Regions from separate parts of the Pannonibacter sp. genome, predicted to be linked through region 1. Evidence: riboswitches for the same ligand, from Rfam matches in the RefSeq annotation. Region 1 holds a riboswitch; each other region holds the start of a gene.

Region 1 (4,975 bases):
GCAAGGCGCCGTTCCTGGTGCTCGACGACGCCGACCTCGACGCCGCCGTCGATGCGGCAGCCTTCGGCGCCTACATGAACCAGGGCCAGATCTGCATGTCGACCGAACGCATCATCGTCGATGAAAAAATCGCCGATGCCTTCATCGCCAAGCTGACGGCCAAGGCCCGGTCGCTCAAGGCCGGCGATCCGCGCGAGGGCAAGACCCCGCTCGGCGCGGTGGTCGATGCCCATGCGGCGCGGCGCATCCAGGATCTCATCAAGGACGCCACCGCCAAGGGCGCGGTGCTGGCCGCCGGCGGCGGCGTGCAGGGCGCAGTGATGGAGGCCACGCTCCTGGACCGGGTCAACCCGACCATGCACATCTACGGCCAGGAAAGCTTCGGGCCCGTGGCGGTTGTCGTGCGTGTCGATGGCATCGACGAGGCGGTGCGCATCGCCAATGACACCGAATACGGCCTCTCGGCCGCCGTGTTCGGCCGTGACATCACCCGCGCCATGCAGGTCGCCCGCCGCATCGAATCCGGCATCTGCCACATCAACGGTCCGACCGTGCATGACGAGGCGCAGATGCCCTTCGGCGGCGTCAAGGACAGCGGCTACGGCCGCTTCGGCGGCAAGGCAGGCATTGCCGAGTTCACCGAACTGCGCTGGATCACCATCCAGGACGGCCCGATCCACTACCCGTTCTGACGCACTGGCAAAAGGGGAGGGGAGCGGCCTCTCCGGTCCCCCTCGTGGGGCAGGGCTATCGCATATGAAGTTAGATGCTCTTCGTGGCCTGTCAGCCCCCCTCCCCCTCGTGGGGAGGGGTGAGGGGTGGGGGGCACGGGAGGCCGTCAGATCACAAAGCGTCTGAAGTACGACTGGTCAGGAACGTGAAACCTGGATTTTAGTCCGCTCCCCCCACCCCCAAGCCCCTCCCCACGAGGGGGAGGGGAGCTGAGACGCCGCGAAAGCTGTCTGGCCACATATGCGACAGCCCTGCCTTCGTTTCGGAGGGGAGCCGAGAGCCTTCTTCAAGGTTGCATCCCACCCCACCCCCAGATCCCAACTGCCCAACACCCCGGGAGAATAAAAATGAAACTGAACCAGAAGACCGCCATCATCACAGGCGGCGCCGGCAGTCTTGGGCTCGCAACGGCCCGCCTGTTCCTTGAGGAGGGAGCCAGAGTGGTTCTGGTCGATCTCTCGCAGGAAGCCCTTGAAACCGCACGGGCGAGCCTTCCGGCCGGCGACGTTCTGACAGTTGCCGCCGACGTCGGCTCGGAAGCGGCGACGAAGGCCTACATCGACGCGGCGGTTGCAGCCTTTGGTCCCATCGACATCTTCTTTTCCAATGCCGGCAATTTCGGCGAGGTCCGGCCGATCGCCGGCTATGCGCTGGACGTGTTCGAATCCGTCCAGCGGGTCCACGTCACTGGCGCATTCCTTGGCGCCAAATACGCCACGCCAAAGATGCGCGACGGCGGCAGCTTCATCATCACCTCGTCGGTTGCCGCCACCCGCGGTGATCCGGGCGTCTATGCCTATATCACCGCCAAGCATGCCCAGATCGGGCTGATGCGGTGCCTCGCAAAGGAACTGGCTCCGCGCCGGATCCGGGTCAACTCCGTCCACCCTGGCCCCCTCGACAACGGGTTCCAGCATGCGGTCGAAGCCGGTCTCAGCCGGGAGCTGGGGATTGATGGAACGGCCATGTTCAACTCCCTCATCCCGCTCGGCCGCCATGGCCTGCCGGAGGAAGTGGCGCGCTCGGTGCTCTATCTTGCCAGCGACGACAGCAGCTTCACTACCGGAGCGATGCTGATGGTCGACGGCGGCATGAGCGTCTGATCAGGGTGAGAAAATGATGGCCAAGGCCGCCGGAGTACCTTCGGGTACGCTGTAGCCGGCCCGTTATGTCTTGCGGTGCGGGGCAGCTACAAAAAAATGTCGCGAATTGTCGGTCCTGGACAGCCAATTGTCCGGGATTGACATTGTTTTGTCTGGCTGGCTTTCTGGGGAAGAAAGATGGCTCCGCGAGCAGGACTCGAACCTGCGACCATTCGATTAACAGTCGAACGCTCTACCAACTGAGCTATCGCGGATCACCGTCAAAGGCCCTGAAGCAGGGCGCCGTGGTGAACGACCGGGTGGGTCGTTGTCGGTGGCGAGCGTATAACAAACGCTCTCCCCCTTTGCCAAGCCCTTTCTTGAAGAAACTTTTCCACAGGCTGTATAGTCGCGGAATTCCGCGAAAAATCAGAAGCTTGTGCGCCCATGCCATAGCTGGCGCGGACCCTTTGCCGGCGAATCCCGACCCGAATGTCCGCCGACCCCGGTCCGGTGGTGTCGCTTTCCGGCCAGCCCCATGCCGCTTTGTCCGCCCGCCCGCCAAAGGGCGTCCTTGTTCCCATCCTCCCGAAGGGTTAGAACAATCCTGTCAGGTTCCCTGTCGGGCCAAGCCCTAAGGGATGAAACGGGAATGCGGTGGCGAGCGACTCACTTCGAGGCTCCGAATCCGCAGCTGCCCCCGCAACTGTCAGCGGCGAGCCCTGCCGCACACAGCCACTGGATGCAAGTCCGGGAAGGCGTGGCATGGGCTGCGACCCGCGAGCCAGGAGACCGGCCTGCCGCACTGCAACCCCTCGCCGTCGGGTGGACGGAATGGAGCCTTGAAAATGAACATGAATTTCCGCGCATGTTGCCGCCTTGGCAGCAAGGTATTTGCCGTTTCGATCCCGGCGCTTCTGGTCGCTGGTCCGGCCAGTGCTCATCACATGATGGATGGCGAGATGCCGCAGACCTTCGTCCAGGGCCTCCTGTCCGGGCTGGGTCATCCGGTGATCGGCTTCGATCATCTCGCCTTCATCATCGCCGTCGGCCTTGCCGCCGGTCTCGTCGGCCGCAGCCTCGTCCTGCCGGCCGCCTTTGTTCTCGCCACCATCGCCGGCGTTCTGGTGCATATGGCGGCTTTTGACCTGCCGCTGGCAGAACTTGTGATCGCGCTCTCGGTTGTCATCGCCGGGGGGCTTATTGTCTCTGAAACCGAGCTTCCGGCTGGCGCCTGGGCTGTTCTGTTCGCAATTGCCGGGCTTTTCCACGGCTACGCCTATGGCGAGTCCATCATCGGCGCCGAGCCGGCACCGCTTTACGCCTATTTCATCGGCTTTGCTGTCATCCAGTTTGCCATCGCAAGCCTCGCCATGATGCTGACCAACCCGAAGACGGCAGCCGTTTCGACCCCGGTGACGGCGCGACTGGTTGCCGCCGGCATTGTTGGTGTCGGCTTCAGTGCCGTCGGTTCGCAGCTGTTCGGCTGAGATCCCGTGCAATCTGAAGGGCTTGAGCCCGCGCGGTCGGTGCTGGTCACCGGCGGCGCCCGGTCCGGCAAGAGTGGTTTTGCAGAGCAGCTGGCGCTGAAAGCCGGGCGTTGCCCGATCTATGTCGCCACGTCCGCCGCCTGGGACAAGGAGATGGCCGACCGCATCGGCCATCACAAGGCCCGGCGCGACGAACGCTGGACGACGGTCGAGGAACAACTGGATCTGGTCGGCACGATCACCCTGCACTGCGGCCCCGAACGGATCGTGCTCGTCGACTGCCTGACCCTCTGGCTCACCAACCTGATGCTGGCCGACCGGGACCTTGCCACGGATACCGCAAGCCTTGCTGCTGCAATTCCCGATCTCGCTGGCCCCGTCATCTTCGTGACCAACGAAGTCGGCCTCGGCATCGTGCCTGACAATGCCATGGCGCGCGCGTTTCGCGACGCGCAGGGCCGCCTCAACCAGGAGCTTGCCCGGGTCTGCGACCGCGTCGTGCTGGTCGCTTGCGGGCTGCCGCTGCTCCTCAAACCCAATTCCTGTCCGGATATCCAGTTATGACCACCGTGCTCACTCAAGGCGGCAAGATCCCCGCCACCATCGTCACCGGCTTCCTCGGTGCCGGCAAGACGACGCTGATCCGCAACCTGCTGCTCAATGCGGGCGGCCGCCGCATCGCGCTCATCGTCAACGAGTTCGGCGACATGGGCTTCGACGGCTCGCTGCTGGACGGCTGCGTCGACCCCACCTGCAGCGCCGACGATGTGGTCGAGCTGACCAACGGCTGCATCTGCTGCACCGTGGCCGACGACTTCCTGCCGACCATGGAAATGCTGCTGGCGCGCGAGACGCCGCCCGATCACATCGTCATCGAGACTTCGGGCCTCGCATTGCCGCAGCCGCTGGTGCGCGCCTTCTCCTGGCCGAGCGTCAGGACCCGCGTGACGGTGGACGGTGTCATCACCGTGCTGGACGCCGCCGCCCTGGCGGAAGGCCGCATCGCGCTCGACGAGGAGGCGCTGGCGGCGCAGCGTGCCGCCGATGCCTCGCTCGACCATGACAATCCGGTCGAGGAGCTGTTCCACGACCAGCTCGCCTGCGCCGATCTCGTCGTGCTGAACAAGGCCGATCTGGTGGACGCGGACCAGCTGGCCCATATCCGCGAGCACATCACCGAGGATGTCCGGTCCGGCGTCGAGATCATTCATGCGGAGAAGGGCAACCTGCCGGTTGACGTGCTGCTCGGCCGCGCGGCCGCCGCCGAGGACGATCTGGCCGCGCGCCGGGCGCATCATCATCACCATCACGACCATGACGATGATGACCACGATCATGATCACGACGACGATCATGAGGACGACGATCATGATCATCATCACCACGATGACTTCGAGAGCCATGTGGTGCCGGTCGCGGCCTTCGCCAGCCTGAAGGATCTGGAGCAGGCCGTCGCCCGCGCGATGGCGCTGCCCGGCGTGCTGCGCATCAAGGGAGCTGCATCGGTGACGGGCAAGGCGGCGCCGGCGCTGGTGCAGGCGGTCGGCCCACGCGTCGAGACCTGGTTCGCCGCCGCGGCCAGGATGCCCGGCCATTTCGTTGTCATCGGCCTGAAGGGGCTGGATCTTTCGGCCATCACCGGGGCCCTTGGCGAGGTCAAGGCGGCCTGAA
Region 2 (4,975 bases), on a different contig from region 1:
TCTCCATGCCCGGCATGAATGGCTGGCAGGTGGCGAGCCTCTTGCGCCAGCGCGGCCTCACCACGCCGATCGTCATGCTCTCGGCCAACATCGGTGACACGGCCCTGCGCCCGGCCGGCGAACCAGCCCATGACGACGCCCTGTCCAAACCCGTCGATCTCGCTCAGCTCCTGGACCGGATCAGCCGCCTGCTTGGCCTGATCTGGACCCGGGCGGGCGATGCCGCCGCCGCCGCTCCAGCCCTTGCCACGCCAGCCCCTGCAGCGGCGGACGAGCGCGACACGGCTCCGCTTGCAGCCCCCTCCCTGTCATCGCGGCATATCCGCGACCTGATCAGCCTCGGCGACATCGGCTATGTCCATGGCATCGAGGCCAAGCTCAGCGAGTTGGACGGCGCGGGCGCGGATGGCGCTCTCATCGCCCGTCTTCGCACAAGCATCGAACAGTTCGACTTTGCCGGCTATCGCAAGATCCTTGAGGACACAGCCCCCCATGACTGACGCCGTCGGTTCCCCCGCCGCCTCGCGCGACATCGTCCTCGTGGTGGATGATTCCCCCGAGACCCTCGGCTTCCTGACGAAGGCACTGGAGACGTCCGGCGTCACGGTTCTGGTCGCCACCTCCGGCACCGCCGCGCTGGCCATCTGCGACCGCATCACGCCGGACATGGTGCTGATGGACGCGGTGATGCCCGCACCCGACGGCTTCGAGACCTGCCGCCTGCTCAAGGCCCGGCGCGGGCTGGAGCATGTGCCGGTGATCTTCATGACCGGCCTCAGCGAGACCGAGCATGTGGTTCATGCGCTGGAAAGCGGCGGTGTCGACTTTCTCACCAAGCCGATCAATCTCGACGAGCTGCAGGCCCGCATCCGGGTTCACCTTGCCAATGCGCGCCAGGTCCAGAGCGCCCGCATTGCGCTGGATGCCGCAGGCCGGCACCTGATCGCCGTCGGCGCAGACGGCAGCATCAAGTGGTCGACACCGCAGACCAGCCAGGTTCTCGAAGCGCTGGACCGGGGCAACGGCGCTGCGGGTGAAACCGCGTTGGACCGCGTTCGCGCCGGTCTGGCCGGCTGGATCGCCGCCGCCAGCCGACAGGCGACGGGGCGGCCCGACCCGCTGGTGCTCGATCTTGGGGCCGCTGGCCAGTTCGAGTTCGCCCCCATCGGTTCAATCACTGCCGACGAGCACCTGTTCCGTCTAACCAGCGCCAGCCACCCCGGCCAGACCGACGCCCTGCGCCAGCGCTTCGGTCTCACCCCGCGCGAGGCGGACGTCCTGACCTGGATCTCGCGCGGCAAGTCCAACAAGGACATCGGCGACATTCTCGGCCTCAGCCCACGCACGGTGAACAAGCACCTCGAGCAGATCTACGTCAAACTCGGCGTCGAGAACCGCGCCTCCGCCGCCGTCCGGGCCAGCGAGGTGCTTCGGGATCTGTAATCCAGATCATATGACCTTGTATTTTGGTCCACATGATCTATCTTGAGCGTATTGAACCGCATTGGCACGGTGACCAAATGGAAGCTGCTCTCAAGCCCCGGCCCGTCGACGACCGTCAGGCCGTCGGCCTCAAGGCCTACAGCCGCATCGCCGACGCCTGGTCGTTGACGGTTCGCGAGGCCGCAGGTCTCTGTGACATGTCAGACTCTTCCTGGAAACGCGCCAAATCCGCGAGCTTCCGGGGCGAACTGACCCGCGACCAGTTGTTGCGCCTCAGTGCCCTCATCGGCATCTACAAGTCGCTGCAGCTTTACTTCAGCCCGGATCTTGCCGACCGCTGGATCAGACTGCCCAACAGCGGGCCGGAGTTCGACGGCCAGCGCCCGGTCGACGCAATGATCGACGGCGGCCTGCCGAAAATCCTCAGCGTCCGGACCTATCTCGATGCCCTGCGAGGTGGCGCGTGAAGCTGACCGCGATCGCCGACCGCGCCCTGATCCGGCTGATCTCGAAGACACACCACAAGCCACCCGTGCTGCGCGGCCTTGTCGACAGCGACCGGGAAGCGGAGATCCTGGCCGAGTTGGAAGGCCTGACCAACGCGCGGCTGAAGGCCGAGCGGGAGGGCAGCCCCGGCATCGACAGGCGGGAACTGGCGTTCCTCCGCCGCAAGGCCGACCTCGCCCTCTATGGTGAGACCCATATCAACGCCGCTTTTGTCTACACGCGGCCGACCGGCAACCGCTTCAACGGCGGCGACCGCGGCGCGTGGTACTGCGCCTATGATTCAATGACTTCCGCTGCCGAGGTTGGGTTTCACCGCACGCGGGAACTCTCCTATATCGGCCATTTCCATGACGAGGCCGCCTATGTGGAACTCCTCGCCGACTTCATCGGCGACTTCCCGGACCTGACGAACACGCCGGATCACCCGGCACTGGCGGCGGATCCTTCAACTGGCTATCCGACTGGCCAGGCGCTGGCGGCCGATCTGCGCCGTCAGGGACATCGCGGCTTGCTTTATCCCTCCGTGCGCCAGCCCGGCGGCCGCTGCTTCGTCGCTTTCGATCCCGGGATCATCCAGAACGTGAGGCCCGGTGCCAGCTGGACTTTGCGCTGGTCCGGCACGCCGCATTTCTCCATCGTGATGGACGCCGGATAGGCAGCTCGCACTTGTAACGTAATTACATTACATATAAACACCGGGTGGTCTCGTCCCAACCCGGTGGCATTGCCTTGACAACACACGCCCCTGCCCTGATCATTCGCCGTGATGGTTCCCGGCGAACAAGCGCTTTGCCGGGTGAAAAGGGAACACGGTACGGTGTAGCCAACAGGCGCCAAGTCCGTGACTGCCCCCGCAACTGTAGGCGGCGAGCCGACCCCAGACAGCCACTGTCCCATGTGCCACATAACCGGCACGGGATGGGAAGGCAGGGCAAGGCGACGACCCGCAAGTCAGGAGACCTGCCATCACCGACCCACAACAGCCACCGGGCGGGGTGCCCCGGAAGGAGTAAAACGGTGACCATTCAGCGGCCGGTTACGGCCCATTCCCCTATTGTTGGCGGCGAGCGGACCTTGTCCACCGAGGCAATGCACGAGCTTGTGGTCTGCGTGACCTGCCGCCCGCGCGGCAGTGAAGACCGTCCCGGCAAGGCCCTGCTGGCAGAGCTTTCGGCCCAGATGGCCGGCGATGCCGCCTGGCGCGTCGGCGGCATCGAGTGCATGGCCGCCTGCGGCCGCCCCTGCGCCATCGCCCTCCAGTCGCAGGACAAGACCACCTGGCTCTTCGGTGACATGGACCTCGCCGATGCCGAGGACATTGCCCGCTTTGCCCGCCAATACGAGGAGCTGCCCGACGGCTGGTGCAAGGCCTCGGAGCGGCCCGGCAAGCTGGCACGGACCGCCCTTGCGCGCATTCCCGCCTCCGGCCGGGTGCTGCCCCCGGATGCCGATGCCTGCACATGAGCGCGCCCTTTTTCGAGGCGGAAGGCCTCTGCTGGGGACCGCGCGGCCGGCCTGACCTCCTGGCCGACATCAGCCTGACGCTCAACCAGGGCGAGGTGCTGGCGATCTGCGGTGCCAACGGAGCCGGCAAGTCGTCACTGCTGCGGCTGCTCTATCGCTTCCATCGCCCCCGCGCTGGCCATGTCCGGCTGGAAGGCACCGACATCTGGAGCCTGGGCGCCCGGGATGTCGCCTGCCGGATCGCCGCCGTGCTGCAGGAGCAGCCGACGGACTTTGCCCTGACCGTGCGCCAGATCGTGGCGCTCGGGCGCCTGCCGCATCAGCGCGGTCTCAGCGCGGCCGGCTCGGCCGACCGCGATGCGATTGCCCATGCGCTTGGCCGCCTGCATCTCAACCCCCTGGCCGAACGCCCCTTCGGCACCCTGTCGGGCGGTGAGCGCCAGCGCGTGATGGTGGCCCGGGCGCTGGCCCAGGCGCCCAAGCTGCTGATCCTCGACGAGCCGACCAACCACCTCGACATCCGCCACCAGCTCGAGCTGATGGCGCTGCTGCGAGGCCTTGGCCTCACGGTGATCACCACCCTGCACGACCTGACCCTCGCCGCCGAATACGCCGACCGGGTGCTGCTGCTCGCCGGTGGCCGCGTCCTCACCGAGGGCACCCCGGCCGAGGTCTTCACCGAAACCCACATCGCGGGCGCCTTTTCCGTGCGCTCGCGGATCGACCTCAGCGGGCAACACCCCCGCTTTTCCTTTCACCTTTGACCAGAGAGACCCCCTGACATGCGTCTGAAACTTGCTCTTGCCGCCTTCCTGCTCTCCACCGTGGCCGCCGCGGCCTATCCGGTGACCGTGAAGAGCTGCAACCGCGACGTGACCTTCGAGGCCGCCCCGAAGCGCGCCATTTCCAACGACGTCAACCTCACCGAGATGATGCTGGTCCTTGGCCTCGCCGACCGCATGGCCGGCTACACCGGCGTCTCCGGCTGGAAGACGCTGGACGAGGAGATGCGCAAGGACGTCAAGGAACTGCCCGAACTGTCCGAAAAATACCCGACCAAGGAAGTGCTGCTCGGCGCCGAGGCCGACTTCTATTTCGCCGGCTGGAACTACGGCATGAAGGTCGGCGGCGAGGTCACGCCCGAAACCCTCGCCCCCTTCGGCATCCAGGTCTATGAACTGACCGAAAGCTGCATCCACATCGGCCCGAAGGAGAAGATCTCCATGGCCGACATGTACAACGACCTGATCAACCTCGGCCGCATCTTCGGCGTCGAGGACAAGGCAAAGGTGCTGGTCGCCGGCTACGAGGCAAAGCTGGCCGAGGCAACCGCCAAGGTCGACAAGTCCAATCCCTTGCGCGTCTTCGTCTATGACAGCGGCGAGGATACCCCCTTCACCTCCGGTCGCTACGCCATGCCGACCGCGCTGATCGAGGCGGCCGGCGGCAAGAACATCATGGACGACCTGGACAAGAGCTGGGCCACCGTCGCCTGGGAGCCGGTGGTCGACCGCAACCCGGAAGTGATCGTGATCGTGAATTACGGCAATGTCACCGCCGA
Region 3 (4,975 bases), on a different contig from region 1:
GTTCTGGTCTAAGGCGTTCTCGACCCGGCCGTAGAGCGTGAAGTTGTCGTTGAGCTTATAGTCGGCGCCGAGGTTGACGAGGACATAGTCGTCAAGCTTTACGCGTGTCCGCGGCGTGGCGTTCACCCACTCGCTGTCCATCTGTTGCCCGTTGTAGACGGCGTCCACGAACGCGGAGGCCCGGCCGTCGAGGAACGTGTACTGCAGCCCCGCAGAGCCGCTGTGCATCGGCCGGCGCACTTCCTTCTGGCCGTTCGGCTCGCGGGCGTCGAGATAGGTGTAGGACGCGCGACCGGTGAGCCCGTCGAGGATCTCCGCACTGGCCGAGATTTCGACGCCCTGGCGCTTGCTGGTTCCTTGGAGGTTGTAGGGTGTCGAAGCGAAGCCGGGAAGGTACCGCGTCTGGATCTCGTCCGTCAGCCGTTCGCGGAAATAGGTTACGTCGACGGTCAGCCGCTCGTCGAGGAACTTCTGTTCAATGCCGATATCCCAGCCGAAGTTCTCTTCCGGCGTCAGGTTCGGATTGCCGACGAAGCGGGAGGGCTGGAAGCCGAACTGCTCATAAAAGGTCGGATTGGTAACTCCGGTGCCGATCGAGGCGTGCAGCCGGGTGCCGGTCTCCTGATGCAGATAGGCCGCGCTGGCATTGTAGGTAAGGGTGTCCTTGAACTTCTCGTTCCGGTCATAGCGCAAGGCGCCGGACAGGAAGATCCGCTCCATCAGTTCCAGCCGGTATTCCCCGACATAGCCGGACAGGTCGCGCTGCTGCCGGCGGCCCTGGTCAGGACTGCCCGGATAGGCGTTCTTGTAGCTTTCCCGCTCCCACTCGATGGCACCGGTCAGGCTGTGGGCTGCCTGAAGAAAGCTCTCGGTCTGGAAGGCAAGCGTGCCCTGGTAGCTGAGGTGCAGGCGATTGTCGTCATTGCCGTTGCGGTTGTTCGAATTGAGGCCGCGCCGATGCAGGTCGGTGTATTCAACCCTGGCCCGCTGCACGAACAGGTCATCGAACAGGGACCATGTCAGCCCCGCGCCACCATAGACCTCCCGTGTCTTGTTGTGGCTGTAGGTGTCGATCACCTGGCCCTGCGTCGGGCGGTCCGGATAGGCGAAGTCCTGGTCGTCGGTGTCCGACTTGCGGTTGACGAAGCGCAGGTTGGCGTCAAGCACCAGAGTGTCGGTCAGGTCGGCCCGGACCTTGCCGTTCAAGGTCATGTTGCGGTCGCCGTCCTTCTCCTTGCCGTAGTCGGAGATATTGAAGCCATCGGTCCGGCGTAGCGCCGCCGAGAAGGCCCCGTCGATGCGGTCATTGCCGCCCTGGACCAGCAGGTCGGTCAAGACCGTCTTGTCGGTACCGACCTCGCTGCGCCCGGTGACCCGGTAGCCGTTGCGCAGGCCACCCTTGGTGATGATGTGGATCACTCCCGAAGCGGCATTCGAACCGTAGAGCGCACCCTGCGGCCCGCGCAGGACCTCGATCCGGTCGATGTCGGCGACCTGCATGCTGCCAAAATCGAATTCACCGGAAGAGGCTGAGGCGACCTCTACTCCGTCGATGAGCACCAGCACATGGTTGGATTCTGATCCACGCAGGCGGATCTGGGTGAGGCCGCCGAAGGATCCCGTACGGGAAACAGCGACGCCGGGCACCTGGCGCAGCGCATCGGCGACATAGCGGACCTGCGACTTTTCGAGGCTCGCGCCGGTGATCACGGTCGAGGCACGCCCGACCTTTTCCGCCGCAAGTGGCGTGCGGCCAGCGCTGATGACGATCGTGTCCAGTTGTTCCGGTTCGGATGCGGCTGGTGCGGCAAGGGGGAGAGACAGGGCAGGAACAAGACCGCCGGCCAGAAGGCACGGCAGGGCAATGCCGGTGGTGAACCGGTTCTTCATGACAAACACCCGCGTTTGGCGGCGGGCGAGGCCCGCGCCAGCATAAGACGACGCACCGCCTTGCAAGCGGACGCGGTTCAGCGCCCGCCGGAAAGACGGCAAGGTTTGGGTGTCACCTCAACGGGAAACCGCGCCTCGACACACCCCGTATCGAAGGCCGGGTGACTGAGCGCGGCAGGTCTCCTGGCTCACGGGTCGCCGTGTGTGTCCGCCTTCCCGGGATCGGGCCTTGGGCCTCCCAGTGGCATGAGTGGACACGCACTCTCCGTTCACAGTTGCGGGGGCAGCCACGGTTTCGGTCCCTGTTGGGTACGCCTCACCGTGTTCCCTTTTCATCCGTCCACCGACGGAACCACGTTCGCAGCGCAACATGCAGGTCGCTTGTGCCGCCTGTCAAGGTTGCACGCGGCGGGTCCCCCTAAAGAATGGGACGCAAGGCCTATTAATACTTGATTTTAAAACTCATAAATTTTAGACAAGACCTCGAAAGGGGCGTTAGCCAACAGCCAGGCCCGCAGTTACATGAGAGAGCAAGATCATGCGCATTGCAGGCGTTCTGCTGCTTGGCCTTCTGGCCACGGCGGCCCAGGCTGAACCGATTGTCATCACCGATCATGAAGGCCGCACGGTGGAGCTTGCGGCGCCAGCTGGCCGCATCGCCTCCATTCCGATCCCGATGGCCTCGACCTTGATCGCCATTGACGGCGCGACCTCGAAGCTGGTCGGCATGAACCCGACCGCCAAGTCGGCCATCGTTGAAGGGATCCTCGGCACGATCTTCCCCGAGGCCAAGGACATTCCGTCCGACATCACCGCGCCGAACTTCATTCCGAACGTTGAGGAACTCGCCGCCACGCGGCCTGACCTCGTCATCCAGTGGGCAGGGCGTGGCAAGGACTATGTCGATCCGATCACCAATGCCGGCCTCACCGCGATGCTGATCTCCTATGGCACCGAGGCCAAGACACGGGAATACATGTCGATGGCCGCAACGGCGATGGGCAAACCGGAGCGGATCGCTGAGTTGATCGAGTGGCGCTCCAGGGTTGAGGCCGATCTTGCCGCAAAGTCCAAGGCAATTCCGGCCGACAAGAAGCCGAAGGTGCTCTACCTGCTGCGAGCACAGGAAGGCCTGACCGCGTCGGGCACCAAGGGCAACTACAATGCCTGGTACATCGAGCTGGCCGGTGGCCAGAACGCATCGGCGACTGTCGAGGGCAATGGCGTTACCATCAGCCCGGAGCAGATTGCCGAGTGGAACCCGGACGTGATCCTGCTCAACAGCTTCGAGGCCAAGCTCGGGTTGGAGCGGATTGCCAATGACCCGATCCTGTCGCTGACCAAGGCGGCCCAGTCGGGCAGCGTCTACAAGCTGCCGCTTGGCGGCTACCGCTGGGATCCACCGAGCCAGGAGAGCCCGCTGACCTGGATGTGGCTCGCCAACCTGCTGCACCCGGATGTCTTCTCCTATGACCTGCGCGCCGAGATGAAGACCGCCTACAAGCTGCTTTACGGCCATGACCTTACGGACGACGAAATTGACGGCATCCTGTGGATGGACATGCAGGGTGGACAGACCAACTATTCCGCCTTTGCGCGCAAGGGATGACTGTCGCTCTTGACCACAAGGCGCTGCCTGCCGCTTCCATGCGGCGGGCAGGGATTTTTTCGGCGCTGGTGCTGCTGCTGCTTGCTGCCATGATCCACGCCATTTCTGCCGGGCGCTTTTCCGTTGCACCTATGGAGATCCTGGCGATCCTGTCCCGCGCTGCGGTCGATGGCGTTGGCACAGAGATGGCCGACCGGATCGTGGCTCTGGTGCGTCTGCCCCGCGTGCTGCTGGCAGCTTTGAGCGGGGCAGCCTTGGCCGTCGGCGGCGCAGCTCTGCAAGGCGTCTTCCGCAATCCCCTCGTCAGCCCGCAGGTGCTCGGCATCAGCCAGGGCGCCGCCTTTGGCGGAGCGCTCGCCATCCTGATCGGAATTTCCGGCGTGATGCTCCTTGGCATGGCCTTTGCGGGAGGGCTTGCGGCGCTGGTCATGGTCGGCTTGCTGGCGCGCATCGATGGCCGCACCGAGGTCATTACCGTCATTCTGTCCGGCATGGTCATCGGCGCCCTGTTTGCGGCATTGGTCTCCATCGTCCAGTTCGTGGCCGATCCGAACACCTCCCTGCCGGCCATCGTCTACTGGCTGATGGGATCCTTCTCCACCGCCACCTGGGCCCGGCTCAGCCTTGCCGTGCCCGGCTTGACGCTCGGTCTCTTCGTCGTCTGGCTGTTGCGCTATCGCATCAACCTTCTGGCGCTTGAGGAGCAGGAAGCGCGCAGCCTCGGGGTTCGCCCGGACAAGGAGCGCTGGCTTGTGTTCATCGCCATCGCGCTGATGACAGGAACATCCGTCGCCGTCGCCGGCATTGTCGGCTGGATCGGTCTGGTCGTCCCGCATGCCGCACGCATCATCGTTGGCGAGGATCACCGCGTGCTCATTCCCGCTTCGGCGCTTCTGGGGGCGGCCTATCTCGTCTTCGTCGATACGCTCGCGCGCTCGCTCACCAGTGCGGAAATACCCTTGGGCGTGCTGACTGCGCTGATTGGTGCGCCGGTCTTCGCCTTGCTCCTTCGCCGCCATTTCAGACAGGTGAACCGGCCATGATCGGATTGGACAACGCCGCCGTCGTATTTTCGGGGCGCACGCTCTTCCAGCGCATGTCCTTTACCGTGGACACCGGCCGCACCTTGGCCGTGCTCGGACCCAATGGGCGGGGCAAGACCACATTGATCCGCGCGCTGCTGGGGCTTCAGGTGCTCGCCGAAGGACGCCGTACCGCTCCCGATGTCACGGGCTATGTACCGCAGCACGGGGCCAGCCAGTCGCGGCTGACAGGTCTTGATGTCGTGGTGATGGGCCGTGCTGCCCGTATCGGCCTGTTCGGCCAACCCGGACGGGATGACATTGCCGCGGCTGAAAGCGCCCTGCGCGAGGTCGGTGCCGGTGAACTGGCCGGCTTGCGCTATGACCGCCTGTCCGGCGGCCAGCGTCAGCTCGTGCTGATCGCCCGGGCTCTTGCCACCGGCTCGCCGGCGCT
Region 4 (4,975 bases), on a different contig from region 1:
CATAACACTAGCGGCCGGCAAGCCGCAGCAACCAAAACTTCTACAGGGAAACTGCGGGGTTTGCGTTGCAGGTGCGAAGCTGACGTTTTATCTAGGGCGCTCAAGCATCGGGGTCGCCACGTGTCCGCAGTCGAGGAAAACATTGATGGCCGGTCGCCGTCATCCGAACTTTCCGGACTGGTCGAGCAGTCGAACGAGGCTGCTGCCTTTCTGAAGGCGATGGGCCACGATGGACGCCTGACCATACTCGCCCATCTTTCAAGTGGCCCCAAGAGTGTCACCGAGCTTGAAAACCTGCTGTCATCGCGTCAGGCTGTCGTCAGCCAGCAACTCGCACGCCTCCGGCTCGAGGGGATGGTAAGTGCGCGGCGCGACGGACAAACGATCTACTACTCGCTGCTGGACCCTCGGGTCGGCGCGATGATCGAAGTCCTCGCGAAACTGTTCGGCAGGCAGGCCTGAGACCTGCCGGAGAACCGGTTACCCACTGGGCCGATGCGCGACTGGACGGGAGGAGAACAACATGGATGCCATGCCTTATGGCCTCCTCGCAGCCCTGATTGGCCTGGCCGGCGGAACCGTGCTGGGACTTGCCGGGCGGCTCGGAAATTTCTGTACGGTTTCTGCACTCGAGATGGCCGTCTACGGCAAGGATGCGCGCAAGCTTCGGCTGTGGGGAATCGTTCTCGGCGTCGCTGTTCTGGCAACGCAATTCGCTGCCCTCGCCGGCTACGTCCATCTTGAGATGACATTCTACCACGAGCTGGTCTGGAACCCGGTAGCCTCGATCGTCGGCGGTCTGATGTTCGGCTATGGCATGGCCATGTCCGGCAATTGCGGTTTTGGCGCCCTCACCCGGATGGGTGGCGGCGACATTCGCGCCCTGGTCATTGTCGTGGTCATCGCCATTGCCGCCTACGTCACCCTATCGGGTCCGCTGGCGCCCCTGCGCATCGCGTTGTTTCCGCAGGAAGACGCCCTCGGCCCTCAAGGCATACTGCACGACCTGCAAACCCATGCCGGTCTGCCGCCCGCGCTGGTCATTTCCGTCATTGCCAGCGGCCTCGGTTTCTGGGGCTTGTCCTACGGCCCTTTGCGCCGCGAACCGCATATGCTGTTCTGGGGCATTGCAGCCGGTCTTGCTGTCGCCGGTTGCCTTGCGGGAACTTCCTGGCTCTCAGACACTAGCCTTGGTGCAATCGACGTCGAAGGTCCGTCCTTCACCGCTCCGGTGGGCAGGGCGCTGCTGTTCCTCATGACATCCACGGCAGGCGGAATCTCCTTCTCGGTCGGTATCGTTGTGGGCGTGATCCTTGGCGGATTTATTGGCTCAATGGTGCGGGGCCTGTTCCAGTGGGAGGCGTGTGAAGATCCCCGCGAACTGGGCCGCGCCATTGTCGGAGCCATGCTGATGGGCGTCGGCGGTGTTGTTGCCATGGGCTGCTCCGTCGGACAGGGCGTCACCGCGTTCGCCACCCTGTCCTGGTCCGGGCCTGTCACGCTCCTGGCCATCAGCGCCGGCTGCCTTCTTGGGCTGCGGCAACTGATTGGCGGCTATCAGGTTGAATGAGCCTGCTGATTGGTTCAGCGCTCCTGCTCAGTGCCTCCTACACGCCATACCTTTAGCACCTATTGACGCTAAGCGGATTTGAACTACTATATGTAGCGTTCAAGGTTCCGTCGATTCGAGTGGATCGACGGCTAAGATGGGAATGCGGAACGCGGGGCTGCAAAGCCTTGCCAAGCCGCAGCTGCCCCCGCAACTGTGAACGGCGAGCGTATACCCGAACCGCGCCACTGGCTTCCTCAAGAAGCCGGGAAGGCTGGGTACAGCGTGATGACCCGTGAGCCAGGAGACCTGCCTTGAGCGAAACGTCCACCGGCGGGGTGACCGGTAGGGGGCATGTCTGGCGCGTCCGGCTCACGCCGGCCGCCTGCTTCCCCGGTTCCCTGCAATTGTGCTTCGGGGTGAAGTCATGTTGATCAGTTCGATGTTCCAGTTTCCGCCTGGGCGGCCAAGCCGCAATGCGTGACCCGGGCTGCCTGCCTCAGGCTGCCTGATCCCAATTCCCTATCAAAGCCGACTGCGGACGCCGTGCTGCACCCTGTCGGCTTGCCTTTCGAAAGCCATGTCATGACCGTCACCGTCTACAGCAAGCCCGCCTGCGTCCAGTGCAACGCCACCACCCGTGCGCTGGAGCGCCAGGGCATCACCTACACCCTGGTCGACATTTCCGAAGACGCGGAGGCCTATGACCTCGTCACGGGCCTCGGCTACCGCCAGGTTCCGGTGGTGATCGCCGGGGAACAGCACTGGGCCGGGTTCCGTCCCGACCTGATCGGCGGACTTGCCTGAGGCACAGCGATGAGCGGGCTCGTCTATTTCTCCAGCACCTCGGAAAATACGCGCCGCTTTGTCGAAAAGCTTGGCCAGGACGCGCTGCGCCTGCCGGTGGATGCCGCCGCACCGGCTCCGCTTGCGACCCGGCCCTTCGTGCTGGTCACCCCAACCTATGGCGGTGGTACGTCCAAGGGAGCTGTGCCCAAGCCCGTGATCCGCTTTCTCAATGACGAGCGGAACCGCGCACTGATCCGCGGCGTCATCGCCGCGGGAAACACCAATTTCGGCGCGGCCTACGGGCTCGCCGGCGACATCATCGCGGCCAAATGCCAGGTGCCGTTCCTCTACCGCTTCGAGCTGCTCGGCACGGCGGAGGATGTCGCGAATGTCAGCCAGGGACTGGAACGGTTTTGGACATGCTAGACACGCCCTCACTCTTGGAAGCGGATGACGCAGCCGCGCAGCCCCTCACGGCCGACCGCAAGGGCCGGCCCGTCGAGGAGCTGGACTATCACGCGCTCAACGCGATGCTGAACCTCTATGATGCGAACGGCCGGATCCAGCTCGACAAGGACCGGGAAGCGGCGCGGCAGTATTTCCTCACCCATGTGAACCAGAACACCGTCTTCTTCCACAACCTCAAGGAGAAGCTCGATTATCTGGTGACCGAAGGATACTACGAGCCCGAGGTTCTGGCGCAGTATTCCTTCGCGTTCGTCCGCGACCTTTTCGATGCTGCCTATGACAGGAAGTTCCGCTTCCCGACCTTCCTCGGCGCGTTCAAATATTACACCAGCTACACGCTGAAGACCTTCGACGGGAAGCGCTACCTGGAGCGCTACGAGGACCGTGTCTGCATGGTGGCGCTGACGCTGGCGCGCGGCGACGAGCAGCTGGCCCGTGATCTGATGGACGAGATCATTTCCGGCCGCTTCCAGCCGGCGACGCCGACTTTCCTCAACGCCGGCAAGAAGCAGCGCGGCGAACTGGTGTCCTGCTTCCTGCTCAGGGTCGAGGACAACATGGAGTCCATCGGCCGGTCGATCAACTCCGCCCTGCAGCTGTCCAAGCGCGGCGGCGGCGTCGCCCTCAGCCTGACCAACATTCGTGAGGCCGGTGCGCCGATCAAGCAGATCGAGAACCAGTCGTCCGGCGTCATCCCGGTGATGAAACTGCTGGAAGACAGCTTCTCCTATGCCAACCAGCTTGGCGCACGCCAGGGCGCCGGCGCGGTCTATCTCAACGCGCACCACCCGGACATCCTGCGGTTCCTCGACACCAAGCGGGAGAACGCGGACGAGAAGATCCGCATCAAGACGCTGTCGCTCGGCGTTGTCGTGCCGGACATCACGTTCGAACTCGCGAAGAACAACGAGGACATGTACCTGTTCTCGCCGCATGACATCGAGCGGGTCTATGGCGTTCCCTTCACCGAGATATCGGTGACGGAAAAGTACCGCGAGATGGTGGAGGACAAGCGGATCCGCAAGTCCAAGATCAAGGCGCGCGAGTTCTTCCAGATCATAGCCGAGATCCAGTTCGAGAGCGGCTATCCCTACCTGATGTTCGAGGACACGGTGAACCGGGCCAACCCGATCGCCGGACGTATCTCGATGAGCAACCTGTGCTCGGAAATCCTGCAGGTCAGCGAGGAAAGCCGCTTCAACGAGGACCTGTCCTATGCCCATCTCGGCAAGGACATTTCCTGCAACCTTGGTTCGCTGAACATCGCCAAGACGATGGACAGCGCCAACTTCGGCAAGACCATCGAGACCTCGATCCGTGCGCTGACGGCCGTGTCGGAGATGAGCAACATCGCCTCCGTGCCGTCGGTCGCCAAGGGCAACGAGGACAGCCACGCCATCGGCCTTGGCCAGATGAACCTGCACGGCTATCTCGCCCGCGAGCGCATCCACTACGGCTCCGAGGAAGGCGTCGACTTCACCAACATTTATTTCTACACGGTGACCTATCACGCCATCCGGGCGTCGAACCGGCTCGCGGTGGAAAAGGGGCGCAGCTTCAAGGGCTTTGAGGCCTCGAAATATGCTTCTGGTGCCTATTTCGACAAGTACACGGATCAGGCCTGGACGCCGAAGACATCGAAGGTGGCGCAGCTCTTTGCCGATCCCGGCATTCCTATCCCGACCCAGGATGATTGGCGGGCGCTGAAGGCCGCCGTGATGACTGGCGGGCTCTATAACCAGAACCTCCAGGCCGTGCCACCGACCGGATCGATCTCCTACATCAATCACTCGACCTCCTCGATCCATCCGATCGTGTCGAAGATCGAGATCCGCAAGGAAGGCAAGATCGGCCGCGTCTATTATCCGGCAGCCTACATGAGCAATGACAACCTGGACTATTACCAGGATGCCTATGAAATCGGCCCGGAGAAGATCATCGACACCTATGCGGCGGCAACGCAGCATGTGGATCAGGGCCTGTCCCTGACCCTGTTCTTCCGCGACACCGCGACGACGCGCGACATCAACCGGGCGCAGATCTACGCCTGGAAGAAGGGCATCAAGACCATCTACTACATCCGCCTGCGCCAGATGGCGCTGGAAGGCACGCAGGTCGAAGGCTGCGTGTCCTGCACGCTGTGAACCGGGGAAAAGGCACCATGAACAT

What was found. A riboswitch is a leader RNA that binds a small molecule or an ion and turns the genes downstream of it on or off. The one in region 1 is predicted to bind cobalamin.
Region 2: linked by a shared signal. The riboswitch ahead of ACTIFE_RS12910 (DUF1636 family protein) and the one ahead of ACTIFE_RS08540 (HupE/UreJ family protein) in region 1 are both predicted to bind cobalamin.
Region 3: linked by a shared signal. The riboswitch ahead of ACTIFE_RS15310 (TonB-dependent receptor plug domain-containing protein) and the one ahead of ACTIFE_RS08540 (HupE/UreJ family protein) in region 1 are both predicted to bind cobalamin.
Region 4: linked by a shared signal. The riboswitch ahead of nrdH (glutaredoxin-like protein NrdH) and the one ahead of ACTIFE_RS08540 (HupE/UreJ family protein) in region 1 are both predicted to bind cobalamin.

Annotation. Positions count from the first base shown of each region.
Region 1 is NZ_JBHYDX010000009.1:117,457-122,431, reverse strand. Features, by position in the region: gene ACTIFE_RS08555 (aldehyde dehydrogenase) at 1-692, shown strand, start outside; gene ACTIFE_RS08550 (SDR family NAD(P)-dependent oxidoreductase) at 1,080-1,835, shown strand; tRNA gene ACTIFE_RS08545 (tRNA-Asn) at 2,014-2,089, opposite strand; cobalamin riboswitch at 2,410-2,629, shown strand; gene ACTIFE_RS08540 (HupE/UreJ family protein) at 2,663-3,304, shown strand; gene cobU (bifunctional adenosylcobinamide kinase/adenosylcobinamide-phosphate guanylyltransferase) at 3,311-3,868, shown strand; gene cobW (cobalamin biosynthesis protein CobW) at 3,865-4,974, shown strand.
Region 2 is NZ_JBHYDX010000016.1:113,595-118,569, reverse strand. Features, by position in the region: gene ACTIFE_RS12930 (hybrid sensor histidine kinase/response regulator) at 1-500, shown strand, start outside; gene ACTIFE_RS12925 (response regulator) at 493-1,443, shown strand; gene ACTIFE_RS12920 (MbcA/ParS/Xre antitoxin family protein) at 1,521-1,910, shown strand; gene ACTIFE_RS12915 (RES family NAD+ phosphorylase) at 1,907-2,605, shown strand; cobalamin riboswitch at 2,701-2,932, shown strand; gene ACTIFE_RS12910 (DUF1636 family protein) at 2,968-3,414, shown strand; gene ACTIFE_RS12905 (ABC transporter ATP-binding protein) at 3,411-4,178, shown strand; gene ACTIFE_RS12900 (ABC transporter substrate-binding protein) at 4,197-4,975, shown strand, end outside.
Region 3 is NZ_JBHYDX010000022.1:14,625-19,599, reverse strand. Features, by position in the region: gene ACTIFE_RS15310 (TonB-dependent receptor plug domain-containing protein) at 1-1,890, opposite strand, end outside; cobalamin riboswitch at 2,047-2,262, opposite strand; gene ACTIFE_RS15305 (ABC transporter substrate-binding protein) at 2,429-3,499, shown strand; gene ACTIFE_RS15300 (FecCD family ABC transporter permease) at 3,496-4,542, shown strand; gene ACTIFE_RS15295 (ABC transporter ATP-binding protein) at 4,539-4,975, shown strand, end outside.
Region 4 is NZ_JBHYDX010000021.1:6,255-11,229, reverse strand. Features, by position in the region: gene ACTIFE_RS14900 (hypothetical protein) at 1-5, shown strand, start outside; gene ACTIFE_RS14895 (ArsR/SmtB family transcription factor) at 121-462, shown strand; gene ACTIFE_RS14890 (YeeE/YedE family protein) at 524-1,570, shown strand; cobalamin riboswitch at 1,656-1,880, shown strand; gene nrdH (glutaredoxin-like protein NrdH) at 2,135-2,356, shown strand; gene nrdI (class Ib ribonucleoside-diphosphate reductase assembly flavoprotein NrdI) at 2,366-2,764, shown strand; gene nrdE (class 1b ribonucleoside-diphosphate reductase subunit alpha) at 2,758-4,950, shown strand; gene nrdF (class 1b ribonucleoside-diphosphate reductase subunit beta) at 4,968-4,975, shown strand, end outside.